One region of the Peribacillus sp. QJM3NY_7 genome, then DNA from elsewhere that is predicted to be linked to it. Evidence: riboswitches for the same ligand, from Rfam matches in the RefSeq annotation. Region 1 holds a riboswitch; each other region holds the start of a gene.
What was found. Region 1 has a riboswitch for preQ1 ahead of queC (7-cyano-7-deazaguanine synthase QueC). Riboswitches for the same ligand answer to the same signal wherever they lie in the genome.
Positions count from the first base shown of each region.

Region 1 (6,588 bases):
AAAATAGGAAAATCGTGTTTGCATGGGGCGGAAATGATCAAGAAACGATTGTTGCCATTACACTAAAAGAGTTGGATAAAACGAGTACGATCATTGAAGTGAACGAATCAGGATTGAGTGAAGACGATCCTGAAATAATAAACAAAATGATCGGACAAAAAGAAGGTTGGGTATATACATTAACCTGTTTAAAGGGTTATTTAGAAAATGGCGTCACTACTTTGAGAGCATCATTAGTTTTTTAATAAATTGCATAAACCCTCAATAAACTGGGGGTTTATCCTTTGCAACACTGGTGAAACAAATGGCAAAGTCCCACTTAAAAACAGTACTATATAGTCCAACCTAATAATTGACATTTAAAAATCCGTGAGCTATCATCCTAATTAACCAGTGGTCAATTAATAAGGAGGTGATAAGATGTCGCCAAGGAAATCGGCAGGTCAAGAATTATCCAGGGACATGGTGTTGAATGAAGCTAGAATCCTTTTTGCAGCGTTAGGGTATTCGAATGTCTCGATGAGGCAATTGGCTAAATCATTGGATTGCAGCCATGGAGCCATTTATTATCATTTTAAAAACAAGGCGGAAATATTTTATAGTTTGGTTAAAACGGATTTTTCCGTTTTAAATTCTTCAATCGATGATATCATCCTGTCGGAAAATGACCCTTCCGTAAAAATGGAAAAGATTTTATTGTGCTTCTTGGAGTTCGGTTTAAACCAACAGAATCATTATTCCATCATGTTTTTATCGAAGGAAAAAGAAATTCAGCAGTTACTCCAATTCGATTCTAATAAAACATACGAAAAGCTAATCCAGTCCTTGACGGATCTAACGGACAACAAACTGAATCCTGCTTCCATTTGGTCGATTTTTCTTTCTCTTCACGGATTCATAACTTTTTACATTAATTCTGAACTATCTTATCAAGATGTAAAAGGTTTAGCCTATTTTCATGTAAAAAATATCACCAAGAACATCATATAATTTTTTCGGGAATTATTGACCTATGGTCAATTAAACTTTGGAGGTTATGAAATGGTGAAGAAATTCCTTCATATTGAAGGACTTATGGTCCTTTTAGCGGTGATTTACATCTATTCGTTATATGAATTCAGCTGGTGGATTTTCCTTTTGTTGATTTTGTCCCCTGATGTTTCCATGCTGGCCTATCTGATCAATGAACAGATTGGAGCAAATGTTTATAACGCATTCCATACTTATATCGTGTCCATCCTCATGATTTTGTTAGCCATATTCCTAAAGTCGGATGCATGGGTGATGATTGGTTTAATTTGGACCGCACATATAGGAATGGATCGCTTATTTGGATATGGCCTTAAATACACATCACTCTTCAAAGCTACACACATGCAAAGGCTGTAATAAGCATAAAAGGCAGTGTGATTAAACATCACACTGCCTTTACTTTACACACCCCGCTTGTTACCCCATATATAGGTATGCAGCTGGGGCAGGACTTTCACATCATTCAATTCATCATCCGCTATCACTTTATCAATTAACTCTTCGTACTTCTTCAATAGGCCGCTGATCAATTGACGATCATCCGCCGTCCTGCTGTCGTCATTGCCGACCTGCAGATAAAAAGGAATATCCGGGTAACGCCCATGTACATGTTTGGCATATTGATAATCTTCCTCGTTAAAGACGACGATCTTCAATGAAACATGGTTTTCTGGGTTTCGATTGGCAAGATTCGAGATGATTTGGTCAAGCACGGTAAAGTCCGTGTCCATTCCAGAGCTCGGCGGCTTAGGTGAGATAGTCAGTTCATCAATATCGAGAAACCAATCCTGCCATCGGCTCCCTTGTGTTTCGACCCCTATTTTCATTTTATTTTCATGTAAGATCGCTATCAAGCCGTTTAGGTTTTTCAGCAGGGCCGGGTTTCCCCCAGATATCGTCACGAAGGAAAAACCGGAACCCCCAATTCGCTTCAGCTCATCCCATATTTCATCGGCAGTCATCTGAACGGTATCTTCCTTACCTGTGCCATCCCAAGTAAAAGCGGAATCACACCAGGAACATGAATAATCGCAGCCAGCCGTCCGAACGAACATGGTTTTTTGACCAATGACCATTCCCTCTCCTTGGATGGTCGGCCCGAAGATTTCCATAACCGGAAGTTTACTCACTTTCCATCCACTCCCGTCTGGCTTCGGCATAGCTTGTCGGCGTTTCGTAAAGTCGAACAAATTCGACTCTTGCACCCTCATATTCTTTTAATGAGAGGGCTTCGGCCATTTTTTCATAAATCCAGACTACCATATTTTCAGCTGTTGTATTCATGAGCGGCAGGGTTTCATTCAAATAACGATGATCCAGGTGGATTTCGATTTCATTTTTCCAGATATTCTTGATGTCCCCAAAATCTATCATCAACCCGCGTGAATCCGTATACCCGCTCAATCCGAAAATGACTTTATACGTGTGGCCATGCAGGTTCTTGCATTTCCCTTCATAGTCATGCAGGTGGTGCGCCGCGTCAAAGGTGAATTCCTTACTCACGAGAACCCTCTTGTTTGTATACTTCAATTGGCTGCGCTGAATATCTTCATCTATTTTTTGGAGTTTATCCACTATCTTAAAACCGTACATCATGAAAGCACCTTCCGTCTGCTTACATAGTCATCCAGTCCTTTTTTCCGCAGATTGCATGCCGGACAATCTCCACAGCCATCGGAGATGATTCCGTTATAGCAAGTCAGGGTCTTTTCGCGGACAAAGTCGAACGCGCCAAGCTGGTCAGCAAGCTCCCATGTTTCCTCTTTATTAAGCCACATTAGCGGCGTATCAATCACGAATGACTGGTCCATCGATAAGTTCAAGGTCACATTCAACGATTTAATGAATACATCGCGGCAGTCAGGATATCCGCTGAAATCCGTTTCACAGACTCCTGTGACAATATGTTTAGCGCCAATCTGACTCGCCAGCACTCCGGCAAACGAAAGGAACAGCAAATTCCTCCCTGGCACGAACGTCGACGGCAGCTCCCCTTCTTCTCCGTCCGCCACTGCGATATCACTTCTCGTCAATGCATTCGGTGCCAATTGGTTCAGCAGCGACATGTCAAGGATATGATGGTTCACGCCCAATTCCTTGGCAATGTTTTGAGCGCATTCGATTTCCAAGCTATGCCGCTGATTATAATCGAACGTCACCGCTTCCACTTCCTCAAATCTCTCCAATGCCCAAAACAGGCACGTCGTACTGTCCTGTCCTCCGCTAAACACAACCACTGCCTTTTCTTTCTTCTTCATTTCTATAAAACTCCTTTTTACGGAAAAAAACAGCACCCTAAGAATAGAGCACTGTTTCTCCTTAGTTTTTTTGAGAGGGTAGCTAGAACCTCTTCCGCCTTAACGCGGAATATTATATTTTTCCAAGTCAATAGTAACTTGAAAATGATAAGAAATCAAGATGTTTATATAAAGTGAACATTAGACCTGATGGCAAATTTGGTTAACTTTTCATTACTTAAAAATCACATTAAAAATCCGATAAAAAAAAGTGAATAAAATATCGATAAGGGGTCCAATAATTTGAAAAGCATTAAAGCCCGTATACGGGAAATTGCTTTTTTCCCTCCCACATAAGGGAAGTTTCATTTTCATAAATTCGGGGAATATATAACTATACACAATAATGAACCATAAAAAAGCAAATCTATCAAAAGCGGCTGGAAGTGAATATTTTCCTTTGTTTTCAGAATATTTAGTGTATAATGAATATAAGGAATATTTTAACTCAAATAATCATTGCTTCCAATACCCGCTTTCTGCAAATCCCGACATTCCCTTTCAATACCATGCACGGTCACTTACTCAGCAAGGACCCATTACATGCTTTTTCTCGAATCAAACCATTCACAACTTTATTCACACAAAAACATAATTTCCACTCCAAAATTGCAAAAAAAGGTTAAACTTCACCAACGATATGTTACTATTAAACTAAGACCTTTTCACCCCATAAGGAGGAATTCATATGAAACGTTTTTTCAAATTCATCGCAGATTTTAACGAAAGAAAAGCATTGCAACGGGAAACCAAAGAATTCTTTCGCAAAGAATACGAAAATTATATGAAGATGAATCCTGACAATCAACGTAAAAAAAGGAGATTAGCTCCTAGATTTTATGTGATTGATGGCGGTAAAAAGGACTCCACCCTTGAGATTTCTGAGAGAAAGAAATCAAGTTAACCTGGATTCCTTCCATTATCAGCTACCCATGCTGTAACTCAAGACCCATAAAAGGTAAATCTATCCATGATAACGGAGATCCGTGACCATTCCATTCATTTACAATATATAAGCCAAAAGCCCAGATATGCTTCTGGGCTTTTTTTATTTTTCATTCTTATATAAACACTATATCTATAGAAGAAACTAGGTATTTTTTAAAAGAAATGGGTTAACTTTAGTTCATTTCATTTTTTAGGTAAAAGGTCAATTATAGACCCATGGGTATTTACCAAGGAAAAACCGGAAAAGATCACAAAAAAGAGATGTGTTCTTTTACTCATCTTTGTCCATATTCAAAAGAGTTCAACTAATTGAGTCGTTAGATGCAAAATTTCACATTGAATGACAAATCCATAAAAATTGTAACCTTTATGTCAAACAATGGGTATAAACAATTAACAAACTGTAATAAACCTCACTTATTTTAAAAAATATTATTCAAATATAGCCATTATGAATTAGGTTCAAATGCTCATAAAACCATGTTGATTCTGACTGAAATGGGGCTTTATTAAACTTTCCATAATTTAGTGTAAATGAAACCTCGATTCCCTCGATTTCCAGCCATATCTTTGTACTCATAAAATAATTCATCTCATTAGATACTATTACACACTAATATACATATATTTGAAAAAGCTGTTGATAACTATATTACGATAGAATAATTGGCTCTTGCCTATTAAGTTTAAAATCATGTAGTGTGTATTCAGTAATTCAAATATTTGAAAAAAAGAGAGGTTAAAAAAAAATGGCACCAATATTTATTTGTGCGATCTTTTTGCTTGGCTATGGCATTTTTGAACAAAAACGCCATCAGAAGCGTCTCGACTCCATCCCGGTACGTGTTAATGTGAATGGGATTCGAGGGAAATCGACTGTAACGCGTCTAATTACAGGTGTGATCCAGGAAGCAAAATACAAAACAGTAGGTAAAACAACCGGAACTTCAGCAAGAATGATCTATTGGTTTACCGACAAGGAAAAACCGATTGTACGCCGCCCGGAAGGACCCAACATAGGAGAACAACGGCGTGTAGTTAAAGAAGTTGCCGACTTAGGCACGGAAGCACTGGTTTGTGAGTGCATGGCCGTACAGCCTGACTATCAACTAATCTTCCAAAACAAAATGATCCAGGCAAACATCGGGGTCATCGTGAATGTATTGGAAGACCATATGGATGTCATGGGACCGACTATGGATGAGGTTGCTGAAGCCTTCACTGCTACCATTCCCCATAATGGTCACTTAATAACCATTGAAAGTGAATATTTGGACTTTTTCAAACAAATCGCCAAAGAACGCAACACAAAAGTGATCGTTGCAGATAATTCAAGGATTTCCGAGGATTTCTTACGCGAATTCGACTATATGGTATTTCCGGATAACGCATCACTGGCCTTGGCCGTTGCGGAAGCTTTGGGAATTGATGAAAAAACGGCTTTCCGCGGCATGCTGAATGCACATCCAGATCCAGGGGCCATGCGGATCACCAAATTCGGAGATCGCATCCAGCCAACTTTCTTTGTCAATGGCTTTGCTGCAAACGACGCGGCATCGACGCTGAACATATGGGAACGTGTCAATACGTTCGGATACAGCACAGAACCTCCTATCGTCATCATGAACTGCCGTGCAGACCGTGTGGACCGTACCGAGCAGTTTGCTAGAGATGTATTGCCGTACATAAAATCCGAAATCGTCATTGCCATTGGTGAAACTACATCACCAATCACGAAGGTATTCGAGCAAGGTAAATTGGATACTAAAGAATATTGGGATTTAGAAAACTGGTCAACTGAAGAAATCGTGGCCCGTCTCCGCCCATTGATGAAAAATCGCATCGTCTACGGTGTCGGGAATATTCACGGTGCAGCGGAACCATTAATTGAAGCATTCATGAAATCTAAAACAAAGCAAAAAGCAAGTTAAGTAGGAGGAACCTTAATGTTTGGATCGGATTTATATGTAGCCCTAGTACTGGGAGTAACGCTTAGCCTTATATTTTCAGAAAAGACGGGTGTCGTACCCGCAGGACTTATCGTGCCAGGTTATTTGGCATTAGTATTTGATCAATGGGAAATCATGCTGACCATTTTGATCATTAGTGTCGTAACTTATTTAATCGTCACCCACGGCCTTTCAAGATGGGTGATTTTATATGGAAGAAGAAAATTCGCCGCCATGATGGTGACCGGGATTTGCTTGAAACTCCTATTGGACTTAGTCTACCCCGTCATGCCCTTTGAAATATTCGAGTTTCGGGGAATCGGTATAATCGTACCTGGATTGATAGCGAATACCATACAAAG
Region 1 covers NZ_CM149663.1:4,134,445-4,141,032, forward strand. The annotation lists gene AC0VX1_RS19805 (SRPBCC family protein) at 1-245, shown strand, start outside; gene AC0VX1_RS19810 (TetR/AcrR family transcriptional regulator) at 421-990, shown strand; gene AC0VX1_RS19815 (DUF4260 domain-containing protein) at 1,042-1,389, shown strand; gene queE (7-carboxy-7-deazaguanine synthase QueE) at 1,434-2,162, opposite strand; gene queD (6-carboxytetrahydropterin synthase QueD) at 2,155-2,625, opposite strand; gene queC (7-cyano-7-deazaguanine synthase QueC) at 2,625-3,290, opposite strand; PreQ1 riboswitch class I at 3,346-3,388, opposite strand; gene AC0VX1_RS19835 (hypothetical protein) at 4,018-4,233, shown strand; gene pgsB (poly-gamma-glutamate synthase PgsB) at 5,027-6,208, shown strand; gene pgsC (poly-gamma-glutamate biosynthesis protein PgsC) at 6,224-6,588, shown strand, end outside.

Region 2 (6,588 bases), 1.9 Mb from region 1:
AAAGTGATTCAGCAGCAGGAAAAGAAGAAATCATCGCCGTAAGGAAAAATGAAGAGGACAATATTATCGCCATCAAGACGAACTCCGGCCGCGAACTCGACTACCCCTCAGCCCTTGCGGAAGCCAAAGCTGGCAACCTGGCCAACGTTGACGTCTTTCATAAATATGGACGTGACATATTACGGAGTGAGCCCGATGGGATAAAAGAAAATAACCTGGATCAACTGCCGGAGTTTTGAATTTTTCGGGGAGACTGCCTGATACGGGCAGTTTTTTTCTATCTGGATGCGCAAAAAAAAGAACCAGCATGATTAGCCGGATCTTATTTTTCATAAGGATAGGATTCAGAGATTTCGAGCAGTCGGCCGCAGGACTCGACAACCTCGATGATTTCCATCCATGACATGTCCAGACCCAGTTCATTAGCATGGGAAATCTTATCCCGTAATTTTCGGATGGCATTCGCATCCTTCTTCCCTTTACTTTTCGAAGGGATTTGGAAGAAGTGCCTCAATTCTTTATCTTTATGTATAATATCGAATTTATCACTGATTTGCAGGCACTCTATTATATTGATATCCTCATTTTTATCGATTCTCCTTTTATATAATTCGGTTGCCTTTTCTAAACGGTCTTCGCTGATCATTGGATACCAGCTGACATCGCCGAATCTATCCAGGATGATATCGCTCATCCTCATTTCCAATAAGGTAATATATCCAAATATCAGCATCCTGATCGGAGGCTTTTGGAGGTCGGCATGGGTAATCAACATTTTAATTGAATTATTCTCTAATACGAACACCCTTGTCTTATTCTTAAAAATATGGAGAAGCTGGATCAAAGGGGTTGAATTCGAAACCATTTCCCTTGGTGAGAAGTTTCTCATATATTCAGAAATACTTCCCTCACCTAGTTCTTGCCTTTCTATATATCCGATGATTTCCCCTTGATCTTGGACTGCCAATATATCAAAATTCTTTTTTTTCATTGCTTTCTGGATATCCAGCGCCAGATCGTTTTTATGGCAAAACTCAAGTTCCTGGGCAATGCTCTTAACCGTTATATTTTCTTCATAAAGAGTTTTAAGACTCAGATAGCTGCTATTGCTTTTTCTTTCGCTTCCATTTAACATCTTTCAACCTCCGATCTGGAACACTTTCTGCCCGTTTTCCGCTTTAATAAAGAAATGAATGCGGCCCCAAATAAAGTTCACTTTAGTGGACTCCATCCCATTCATCAAATGCCATCAACTGCATTTCCTGCCGCCGTTTCCACATTCCCCTTTTCTTCCCACCCCTTACAAACATCCACCCAATCCTTGGCACCTGAATATTCAAATAATTCAGCGAGTGTAAGTTCTATTGCAGAGTTTGAACTGCCGCAAGCCGGAAACAATGACTCGAAGCGCTTCATCGATACATCAAGAAAAACAGCTAAATCGTTTGCCAGGCCAAACGGGCAAACGCCTCCGATTGCATGGCCGGTCTGTGCAAGCACTTCATCAGGTGAAAGCATTCGTGCCTTGAAACCGAACGTCTGACGAAATTTCTTATTATCCACTTTCGCGTCCCCTGCGGCAACGACCAAAATCGCGTGTTCACCTTCCCCTTTAAAGGAAAGGGTCTTGGCAATCCGCGCTGGGATAACACCGATGGTTTCCGCTGCCTCAATCACCGTGGCACTAGATGTTTCGAACTCCTTTACGTCACCTTCCCGATTCCATTGTTTAAAATGGCTTTTGACACTTTCGATCGACATATTAATATTCACTCCTTTTTATGTACATATTGAAATAATATCATCCTTCATTGCAATAATTCAAAATCCAATTGTGCTGCTTCATCTGATTGGAAACCTATAAATTAAAACCATTCTTTACAAATTGACGAAACAAGTTTACATGGGCTACTATTAATCATCGGGTAAACGCCTGCACGTGGTTCGTAACCATCCCACGATAAAAAACTAGGGAGAGAGTAAAATGAATGTTCGTACACTCGTGATAAACGGGTTATTGGCTGCCTTGTATGTGGCGGTCTCATTGGTGTTTAAACCAATAGCTTTTGAGATGTTCCAATTCCGTGTACCGGAAATGTTGAATCATCTGATTGTATTCAATAAAAAGTATATCTACGGTATCGTTGGAGGAGTCTTCATATCGAATCTGCTCTTTTCGCCGATGGTGCCATATGATTTGATTTTTGGGGTGGGCCAATCCCTGCTCGCCTTATTGCTTGTCATTTATGTTTCTCGTTTCATAAAAGGCATTAAAGGACGTATGGTCGCTACGATTATCTTTTTCACGTTCACAATGTTTTTAATTGCAATTGAACTGAACCTTGCCTTTGGCTTGCCATTCTGGCTAACCTGGATGACTACAGCTGTCGGTGAGTTCGTTGTCCTTTTGATTGGAGCGCCAATCATTTATGGAATGAACAAAAGAATTCAGTTTGAAAAGTGGCTTTAAAAGGAATCTTCGCGCCGTTAAGCCACTATAATGGAAAAGAGCTGTCTGCATGATGCGGCAGCTCTTTTTTTTCACCATCGAACTTGAAAATGATAAACTATTAGTAAGAATGGTGGTGGCCCTTTGAAAAAAGTCCTGACCATAATCGGTCTACTTGTAATCGCAATTTTTATATACTCTAATGCAGAACTGTTCACTTTGGTTTGGAAAAGTGATTTGGATTCTGTTATTGGCATATTGAAGGAAAATCTTTTGCTTACATTTATTGTGACATTCGTATTGATGTTTGTACAAAATTCTTTTACAATCATCCCCTTAATTTTGCTCCTAACCATCAATGTCACGATATTCGGATTCATATATGGCTATCTATGGAGTTGGTTTACAAGTGTTGTTGCCTCAGGATTCATTTTTTATGCAGCAAGAAACTGGCTTCAGGAGCTTCTTTTAAAGAAGATTGGTGAAAAGTGGCAAGAGTCTGTAGTGGAGCATGGCTTCATGTACGTGTTTACAGGCAGGATTTTCCCGCTTATCCCAACAAGCTTAATTAACTTGGCAGCCGGAGTCAGCACCGTCACTTTCAAAGACTTTTTATTGGCAACGGCACTTGGCAACCTTATATACTTTTTCTTCCTAGCACTGATTCCCTATGGACTGCTATCTGTTGAAATGAACCAATATACGCTAGCTGCTCTTGCCCTCCTTTTCTTACTATTCTTCATGATCTATAAGCGTGCAAAAAAGAAGAAGAAACTAACTTTCTTCAGAAAAAACAGGTGACCACATTGGCCCCTGTTTTTTTATTTAGAGATTCTGCATATATTTTTTTCCGATAGTTTGTTAAAATGTGTATGTAATTTTACCTTTGAAATGTCTTAAAATCAGGGAGAATCTCCATGTCCAAACGCTCCATCTTAGCAATATATATCCTATCCGGGATTCTTACATTAGTCGTATTCGACTATTTTTTAACTACAAATATCCATAATAAAGAGGTCTTCATTCAACTCCAAAGGGCGGAAGGCATTGTTTTCCTTTTATCAATAGGCTTAATTCTATATCTTTATTTAGCTAAAAAGGAAGAATTCAAACGATTAAAAGAGGCGGAACAACGTCGGCGCACACTCATCAATTCAATGGTGGATTTCGTCAATTTCAAGGATGGGGATGGCCGATGGCTTGAATCCAATACCTTCGGGCTGCAATTATTTCAATTGGAGCATGTAGATTATAAGGGAAAAAGAGACAGTGAGCTCGCGGAATACTCCGAATTTTATAAAGAATCGCTGATCTACTGTGAAGTTTCCGATGAAGAAACGTGGGTAAAGGGGGAAATTACTAGGTGCGAGGAAATCATCCCTCTTCCCGATGGCAATCACAAGACCTTTGATACGATTAAAGTTCCCCTGTTCAATGAAGATGGTTCACGTAAGGGCTTAGTCGTCATTGGCAGGGATATATCTGAAAGAGTTGTCGCGGAGAATCAATTATTCGATAGCGAACAACGCTATAAATCATTGTTTGAGCACAACCCTTATCCGATGCTGATGCTTGATTTAAATGGAATGATCACGACCGTGAATCCAAGGTTTGAAACGGTAACAGGCTTTCAACAGGAAGAAATACATGGCGCCTCATTCATTAATTTGAATTTTTCAGCAGAAGACGCGGAATTGATCCGCACATCATGCCAATATGTCATGGAAAACCAAAAGGGGATCAAAAAAGGGAAAGATATTGAATTCCTGACAAAGTACGGGAAGTCCATCTTACTTTCTTGTACGTTTGTCCCGATGATGGTTGGCGAGGATTTAGTCGGAATCATTACTTATGCTAAAGAAGTCACTCAAATTCGAGAAACCGAAGCACGCTTAAGAAGAACCGAAAAATTATCGATAGTCGGCGAACTTGCCGCAAGTGTAGCCCACGAGGTACGAAATCCGCTGACTTCTTTAAAAGGTTTCGTCCAACTGCTTAAAAAGAGCGACCATCCCTTTGAACAATACTACACGATCATGTTAAGTGAATTGGACCGGATCAATCTTATTGTAAGCGAGTTACTCGTTCTGGCAAAACCACAGGAACTTCCATTCAGCAAACATCAAATCATCGACCTGATGAATGATGTCAAAACCTTGTTGAAACCAGAGGCGGACTCGTACCCCACCAAAATATCAATATCTGTCAAAAATGAAATACCTCTTCTATTATGTGAGGGAAATCAATTAAAACAAGTTTTCATAAACATGCTCAAGAATTCCATGGAGGCATCCGCCGACCACATTTGGATTGATTTTGAACGAATGAACAATAACCTTTCCATCACCATCAAAGATAACGGTAGCGGAATAGAAAAAAAACGCATAAAACATCTTGGAGAGCCTTTCTATTCTTCAAAAGAAAAAGGAACCGGATTAGGACTGACAGTCAGTTGCCGAATCATTGAGGCGCATCGGGGAAAGGTCCGGTTTAACAGTGAACTGAACCAAGGAACCGAGGTCCAAATCATTTTGCCCATATAAATATGAACTTCGAGGACAAGCCTGAACCTTGTCCTTTTTTTGCAGGATTCAAAACCATCCTATTTTACCAGAGAGTGAAGAATTCCTTTATATTCCCAAAGAATGAAACCGTCTCAACAGGTTGTTTCCCATTAGTCTGGCCTCCTGGATCATTGGATGTTTCGCTCTCCGTCATACCAGCTGTACTCGTTTGCGCTGCCTCAACTTCCACCTCTTTTGTTTTGACATCATCCACGGTTTCTTCCTTATCCATTTCAACATCCATGTCCTTTTCGAAAACAAGGACGTAAGTACGACGCTCCCCATCCTTTGAAACGGTAACGGAAATGGCCGTTTTTGCTTTATCCTTGATCTTCACTTTCGCACTGCTCGCACCGTCATATTCAATCGTTGCTCCGCTGGCATTTGTCGTTGCATTCAATTTGACTGAAGAAATATCATTATCCACCTCTATATGATAGGTATGCTCATTAGATTCAAAAGATTTGTTCCATACGCCGGATGATACCGTCAGGCTGTTCAACACTGGTCCATTATTGCCTTCCTCGCCTAAAGAATCTGCGGACGTTACTTTCTCAATAGAATCCGTTTTCACTTTTTGTGCTGAAATACTTTCAATTTGCTGTGCATTCGTTACTTCACTGACACCACTGCTTGGCTTTTGATTATTAGAGGATTCCGCTGATGTTAAAGATGTTTTACTCCCCTTATCCGAGGATTCTGCTGATGATAAAGAAGATTTATTCCCCTTATCCGAGGAAGGTTGGGCTTTACTCGTTCCTGTTGAGGGGGCCTTTTGAACTTCATCCTCTTTTGGAGCAGCTTTCGATTCCGTTTCCTTTGCTACGGCTGCAGCCCGTGTAATCGTGAGTGTATATGTTTTTTCATCACCATTTTCCGCTGTAACGGTTATCTTCACCGTTGTCTTACCGACTGGAAGGGTAACCTTTACACCTGCACTGGTTGCATCCTTTCCATTTACCTTTACAATTGCCTTACTGTCACTCAATGTCGGAGTTACCGTAACCGACTGGACTTCATTTTCAACTGAAGCATGATAAGCTGTCACCTTAGAATCGAATGTTAATGAGCCTTTTGATAATCCAATCGATGTTAAAAGGTTATCATCACTTTCATGTTTTTCGACCTTGAGAGTATAGGTAACGGTTTCATTTTCCCCATCGCTGACGGTGATTACAAACGTATTCATGCCAGTTTGAAGAGTTAAATCCTTCAATGTACCATCCGTCATTTTGACACCATTCACATATATGGCTGCATCCTCGTTAGGGCTTGCTGCAAGCAAGGTGATCTTTTCCACATCATTCCCCACTGTTGAACTATAGTCGTGTACATCTTCTGTAAACTTTTGATCCAGTGCTATACCCTCTATCTCTAGCTTTGAAAGACTATTTACCGTTTGTGCCTCTTCCAAAATGACAGAAGTGCCTTCCGCAGCTTCTGTCGCTGGCATATAAGTGGATGTTCCGATCCCCACAAGGGAACCAACCAAGATCACCTTCACACTTGTTTCTTTTAATCCCTTCTTCATCAAAACCTATCCCTCCAAATTCCTTAAACATGATAGGCTCAGAT
Region 2 covers NZ_CM149663.1:489,344-495,931, reverse strand. The annotation lists gene AC0VX1_RS02425 (DUF3892 domain-containing protein) at 1-239, shown strand, start outside; gene AC0VX1_RS02420 (CBS domain-containing protein) at 323-1,135, opposite strand; gene AC0VX1_RS02415 (YbaK/EbsC family protein) at 1,240-1,761, opposite strand; PreQ1 riboswitch class I at 1,934-1,978, shown strand; gene AC0VX1_RS02410 (QueT transporter family protein) at 1,985-2,470, shown strand; gene AC0VX1_RS02405 (TVP38/TMEM64 family protein) at 2,594-3,250, shown strand; gene AC0VX1_RS02400 (PAS domain S-box protein) at 3,367-4,992, shown strand; gene AC0VX1_RS02395 (cadherin-like beta sandwich domain-containing protein) at 5,057-6,544, opposite strand.
Region 2: it holds a riboswitch for preQ1, as region 1 does, so the genes downstream of both, AC0VX1_RS02410 (QueT transporter family protein) here and queC (7-cyano-7-deazaguanine synthase QueC) in region 1, are expected to answer to the same signal.

Region 3 (6,588 bases), 2.0 Mb from region 1:
ATTCCCACGTCTGAACGCAGTAAGCTTCTGGTTATTCTTCATGGGGGCAATGCTATTTAACATTTCTTTCGTAGTCGGTGGTTCTCCTGATGCAGGTTGGACATCTTACTTCCCGCTGGCAAGTAACGATTTCAGTGAATCAGTCGGTTCGAACTATTACGCGATTTCACTTCAGATCGCAGGTATTGGTACATTAATGACTGGTATCAACTTTATCGTGACCATCTTGAAAATGAGAGCACCTGGCCTGAACTTAATGAAAATGCCAATGTTCACATGGTCTATCTTGATTACAAACTTCATTATCGTTTTCGCTTTCCCTGTATTGACAGTGGCACTTGCGTTGATGACAATGGATCGTCTATTCGGAACTCAATTCTTTACGATGGCCAATGGCGGTAGCGATATGCTTTGGGCAAACTTGTTCTGGGTTTGGGGACATCCTGAAGTTTATATAGTTATTCTTCCAGCTTTCGGTATTTACAGTGAAATCATATCGACATTTGCACGTCGTAACCTGTACGGGTATAATTCGATGGTTATCTCCATGGTAGCTATTTCTACACTATCTTTCATTGTATGGGCTCACCATTTCTATACAATGGGCCACGGTGCAATGGTTAATGGAATCTTCTCGATTACCACGATGGCAATTGCCGTGCCGACTGGTGTTAAGATCTTCAACTGGTTGTTCACACTTTGGAAAGGTAAAATCGTGTTTACCGTTCCAATGCTATACTCTTTAGCTTTCATTCCGATTTTCACGCTCGGTGGGGTAACAGGGGTTATGCTTGCCATGGCAAGTGCTGACTACCAATACCATAATACAATGTTCTTAGTAGCTCACTTCCATTACGTTTTAATCCCTGGTACTGTATTTGCCGTACTTGCCGGTTTCACGTACTGGTGGCCAAAAATGTTTGGTTTCATGTTGAGCGAAAAAATTGGAAAATGGTCGTTCTGGTTCATTATAGTCGGCTTTAATGTAACATTCTTCCCGATGTTCATCACTGGTTTAGATGGGCAGGCACGTCGTATGTATACGTACTCTGAATCAACAGGATATGGTCCATTGAATATGCTCTCTTTCGTTGGAGCGATTGGTTTAGCAATAGGTTTTGCACTTATTGTGTACAATATCTATTGGAGTACTCGTTATGCATCAAGAAATATCTCAAACGATCCATGGGATGCACGTTCTCTAGAGTGGGCTACACATACACCAATCCCTGAATATAACTTTGCAATTGTGCCAACAGTTGCTTCTACAGAAGCATTCTGGGATGCAAAGAAAAAAGGCTTTAAATTATTTGGCGGTAAAGTAGAAAAGATTCATATGCCAAATAACAGTGGCGTGCCGTTTATCATGAGCTGTATCTTCTTCGTTTGGGGCTTTGCATTGGTATTCAGCATGTGGATCATTGCAATCATTGCAACGATCGGTATCTTTGCTTGTATGATTCACCGTTCATTCGAAAAAGATCACGGACGTTATATCTCTGTTGAAGAGATCGAAGAAACTGAAAATAAATTGCGAGGTGCTAAGTAATGAAAATAGATAACTCGCTGCCACTTGAATATAGCACGGAAGAAAATCGCTTAAAGATTTTTGGATTCTGGATTTTCCTAGGAGCAGAAATAGCTCTTTTCGCTACACTGTTCGCCACTTATTTTGTCTTAGTTGGTGGTACTGGAAATGGTCCAACAGGGGAACATCTTTTTAAAGTCCCAACACTAATGTTTCAAACAATCTTTCTTTTAACTAGTAGTTTTACCATAGGTCTTGGAATCAATGCGATGAGACTTGGCAGGCAGAAAGCGACGATTGGTTTCTTCATTATCACCCTTATTCTTGGTTTAGGCTTTTTAGGAGTCGAAATTTATGAATTCGTGGAATATGTACATGAAGGAGCAACGATTCAAACAAGTGCTTTCTTATCTAGTTTGTTCACACTACTAGGTACGCATGGAGCTCACGTTACACTTGGTTTATTCTGGGGAACCTTCATCACCATGCAGATTAAAAAACGAGGTATGACTCCACAGACAACAAACAAGGCTTTCATCTTTTCACTTTACTGGCATTTCTTGGACGTTGTCTGGATTTTCATCTTCAGTTTCGTCTACCTGAAAGGAATGATGTAATATGAAAGAATTATTCCCACGGGGCCAAGTTATGGGATTTGCTTTTTCGCTAGTTCTGACTTTGGTCGCATTATCAGTTATTGTGTTTGATCTCTCACTTAAAATGGCTGTGATCATCCTACTTGTTACAGCTTTCATGCAAGCAGCACTTCAATTTGTTATGTTCATGCATGCAGGAGAGTCTGAAGATAAAGCATCGATTTACACAAACGTTTATTACGGATTGTTCGTTGCATTGGTTACAATTTTCGGTACAATGCTAACAATGATTTGGGGATACCAATAATCGATTCTGGAAAAGCTGGGCGTCTTGATGACGTCCAGTTTTTTTTGTATGTTAATTCTTATACCGGCCTATCCATTTCATTCATGGAAGTTTGTGTAACAAGGATGTGGCTGAATCCATTTGTTTAGTATAACCATTTCACAACATTATATTTATAAATGGGGATTTTCACTTTTGAAGCATTCCCGTGTGTTTAAGTGCAATGTGTTACTGGGGTAAAACGCTAATAGAACGGACACATCAACTAAGAAAACGATCAGCCACTTTTGATATAATAAGTTATATAAGAATTAATTAATAAATGTAGCGGAGATGATGAATTGACATTGCCGGTTTTGATTGTGACAATCATCTTAAGTTTGTTAAAAATATTGGTTTCCTGTCTTCCAACAGATGCAGTTAATTGGATTATCAGTAAATTTAAAATACATTCAGAAATTAGTGGCGGGAATGCGATCGTAACCTTTGACGGAAAACGTTTGGAAGGTGAAGAAAAAATTCAAGTTATTAATTATTTTAATAGCGCTAAATTTTTGAAGAAAAATCATATATTCCCGGGGAATGAGGAATTGTTTTTACATCCAGAAAATAGTGGGACTCCATTGGTCATTGATACTAAAAGAGGCAAAAAGGATGTTAGGTTATTTGTATATATTTACAGCGACCGCGTGGATGTAGTTAAACAGTACAAGAAGAAGCTCATTTCTTATAGTCTGTTTTCCGATAGCCTCCAAGAACGTTCCATGCCATTAATAAGAAATTTAGTTTAATAGAACATTAAAAAGACGGTCCTTAAAAGACCGTCTTTGAGTTTGTAAACAAAAGGGTTAAAACATAGTTGATTGGAGCGGGTGTGCGAGACTCCTGCGGGAAAAGCGTCCAAGGGAGACACCGCGGGCGCAAAGGCACCGGGGAGGCTCCCGGACCGCCCGCGGAAAGCGAGTGCCTGGAGTGGAAATTAACGGTTAAATTGTCTACAGCAGAGACGCGCCTAAAAAATACCTTCTTTTTTATAAGGCTTTTAATATAACTCCATTTCAAAGATATTTTTTCATTATAAAAATTCTGGTACACAAACTGGCATCTTGATTTTAGTGACTTTTGAAAAAAACAATTAAAAGTGTTATTAAGTAGGAGGGGATTGCAAGAGGGTCGTTAATCGTGCATATGAAAAGTATTTGGGATAGTATTTAAGGGAATAAAAAAGCAGGTATCTATTGCGATGCCTGCTTTTTTATGCTTTCCATTGTTTTTCAACTTGATGGAGGGCTTGTTGTAAAATTACTTCATGATCAGTACCCGGTTTAGCAAGGACGTTAGTTTGATAAGATTTTCCTTGGAAATCAACTGTTACTGTAACTTTTACCATTATGCATCTTTCCTTTCCTAATTCAGAATTAAATGAGGTGGTTGTACCTATTTCTTTTATACCCGTAGCAGAAGGATAATCAAACATTTCAAAAGCTAAAATCGTGAGAGTTAATATTCAAAATTATCTGATATTTTATGTGAAGTGTCAACACTTTTTTTTGACATGCCCCATTTTCAGGTTTTTTAAAAAACGACCTGGCTTGTATACATGACAGCCAGGTTGTTTTTTTAAAACGAACTATATTCATATTTTAGTTAAAATAATACCGATTAATGCTGCAAGGACACCAGCAATTTGATAGTTTTTTAGTTTTTCCTTGAATATATAACATCCAGCGAATACGACAACCAAACAGTTCAGGCTGACGACTGGGAAAATGATGCTTGCTATGCCAGTGTTCAACGCAAAGAAATAACATCCATAGCCTATCATGCTTAAAAAGCCTACTAAGGAACCGATTTTGACTTCCTTTAGCTTGATTTTTTCTTTTTTAAAGGCTAGAGCCGAAAGAAGATAAAGCATTCCGCCTCCATACATTGATACAAGGATATCAAGGGAGTTTAATTGAAGACGTGTTGATGTCGTCATAAGAATGCCGAGCACACCAAAAGATAAGATGGAGAGTAATGTGTGCATCATCCATGGGACATATTGATGATTACCTTTTGCATTAGGTGTATATTGGATGACTAATGTAGCGATAAACATGCAGGCGATTCCACTCCACTGCAAGGAAGAAATATGTTCGTGAAAAATTAAAGCTGCACAGAGAATGGGGAATATGGCATTCGCTGCGATTAATGGAGATGTCAAGCTTGCCGGACCTTTTTCAAAGGCGCTTGCCATCTGGATGTTACCATTGGCGTTCAGTACACCAATTGCTGCACCAAGCATGATGGACAGCCAGTTCAGCTGCAAACCATCCATTAATACTCCATAAACAATGGACAAAATAAAAGCTGAAAAATAAAAGAAAAATTGGATATGTATCTTGGAATACCCTTTTCCGCTGCTCCATTTAAAAATGCTGTTATTGATTCCGAAACATAAACTCGTGATGAGTGCTGCAAAAATCCACATTGACTTAATCTCTTCCTTCATGTAGGATAAACTTCTTCTACATTTTAAGCTGAATGCCCTTAGGAATCAAACCAAATTTAAAATGTATGATTGACAGATTAGATATTTTTTTCTATATTTACTATGACAATTTTAAAATATTTCCCGATAAACGGGAGAGGTTCATAGCATCACCCTCTTAAAAAAACTATGGCTTTGATATTTTTTGCGAATCAACCATATCTTTGAGGAGATATGGTTTTTGTTATATAGAGGCCCATTTTATGAATCTCCCTGAAATGTGGGATTAGGAGGACTTTTCATGTCTGGAAGAAAAGAAGAAGAATTAAAAAAAGATATCACACTGCTTGGGAATCAAGGAACAAAATATACATTCGACTATGCTCCTGAAATCCTTGAGTCATTCGATAACAAGCATCCGAACCGGGACTATTTCGTCAAATTCAATTGCCCGGAATTCACTAGTTTATGTCCAATCACGGGCCAGCCGGACTTTGCTACCATTTACATCAGCTATATTCCAAGTGTGAAAATGGTGGAAAGTAAGTCTTTGAAACTCTACTTATTCAGCTTCCGCAATCATGGTGATTTCCATGAAGACTGCATGAACATCATCATGAATGATTTAATCGAATTGATGGACCCTAAATATATTGAAGTCTGGGGCAAGTTTACACCTAGGGGCGGAATTTCCATCGACCCTTACACGAATTATGGGAAACCAGGTACGAAGTATGAGGAAATGGCGAATTACCGCTTGATGAATCATGACTTATACCCGGAAACCGTGGATAATCGCTAAAGAATAGGAGGGACAATGGGCATATGCCTGTTGTCTTTTTTTAGTTTATAGCTAATTTCGATCAGTGGTCCTGTCATTCTGTCCTTTTTAAAAGTACAAATGTCCTCCTATAATGGAATTTGCACTTGATTGTTTCGAGAAAAAGCGTAATAATAGGGAGTGTTAATTTTGACAGAATATTTACGAAAATAGGGGATGTCGAGATGAAAGTTGCAAAGTTTGGTGGAAGTTCACTTGCGTCAGGTGATCAGTTGAGGAAGGTATTCGAAATTGTTGTTTCTGATCCAGAGAGGAAGATTGTGGTCGTTTCCGCTCCAGGTAAACGCAATTCCGATGATATAAAGGTGACGGATTTATTGATTGAAGCTGCGGAACAGCAGCTGCGCGGGGATAACGGAGAGCATTTGATAGAAGATGTTGTATCCCGCTATGCGAGCATTGCGGAAGAGTTGGATATATCCGAGAGTGTCATCACAGGGATTCATGAAAATTTAATGGCGCTGCTGCATGCAGATCAAACTAACCCAAAGCGCTATCTGGATGCCTTGAAGGCAGGTGGCGAGGATAATAATGCGAAGCTGGTCGCAGGTTATTTCCAAAGCCTTGGAGTGGAGGCACAGTATATCAATCCGAAGAAGGCAGGCTTGATCGTAACGGATGAAGGTGGATTCACCAGGGTGCTGCCAGAGTCTTATGATCGGTTATATGCTCTGCGTGATGAGCCGGGAATCGTTGTATTCCCAGGATTCTTCGGATATACGTTAGATGGTGATGTGTTAACCTTCTCAAGAAGCGGTTCCGATATTACGGGTTCGATTCTTGCTAATGGGGTCAAAGCTGATTTGTATGAGAACTTTACGGACGTGGATGCCGTTTATGCGGTGAATCCAAATGTGGTTTCCA
Region 3 covers NZ_CM149663.1:556,277-562,864, forward strand. The annotation lists gene qoxB (cytochrome aa3 quinol oxidase subunit I) at 1-1,549, shown strand, start outside; gene qoxC (cytochrome aa3 quinol oxidase subunit III) at 1,549-2,145, shown strand; gene qoxD (cytochrome aa3 quinol oxidase subunit IV) at 2,147-2,431, shown strand; gene AC0VX1_RS02735 (YfmQ family protein) at 2,752-3,201, shown strand; gene AC0VX1_RS02740 (BA3454 family stress response protein) at 3,666-3,800, opposite strand; gene AC0VX1_RS02745 (EamA family transporter) at 4,047-4,904, opposite strand; PreQ1 riboswitch class I at 5,035-5,080, shown strand; gene queF (preQ(1) synthase) at 5,185-5,685, shown strand; gene AC0VX1_RS02755 (aspartate kinase) at 5,889-6,588, shown strand, end outside.
Region 3: it holds a riboswitch for preQ1, as region 1 does, so the genes downstream of both, queF (preQ(1) synthase) here and queC (7-cyano-7-deazaguanine synthase QueC) in region 1, are expected to answer to the same signal.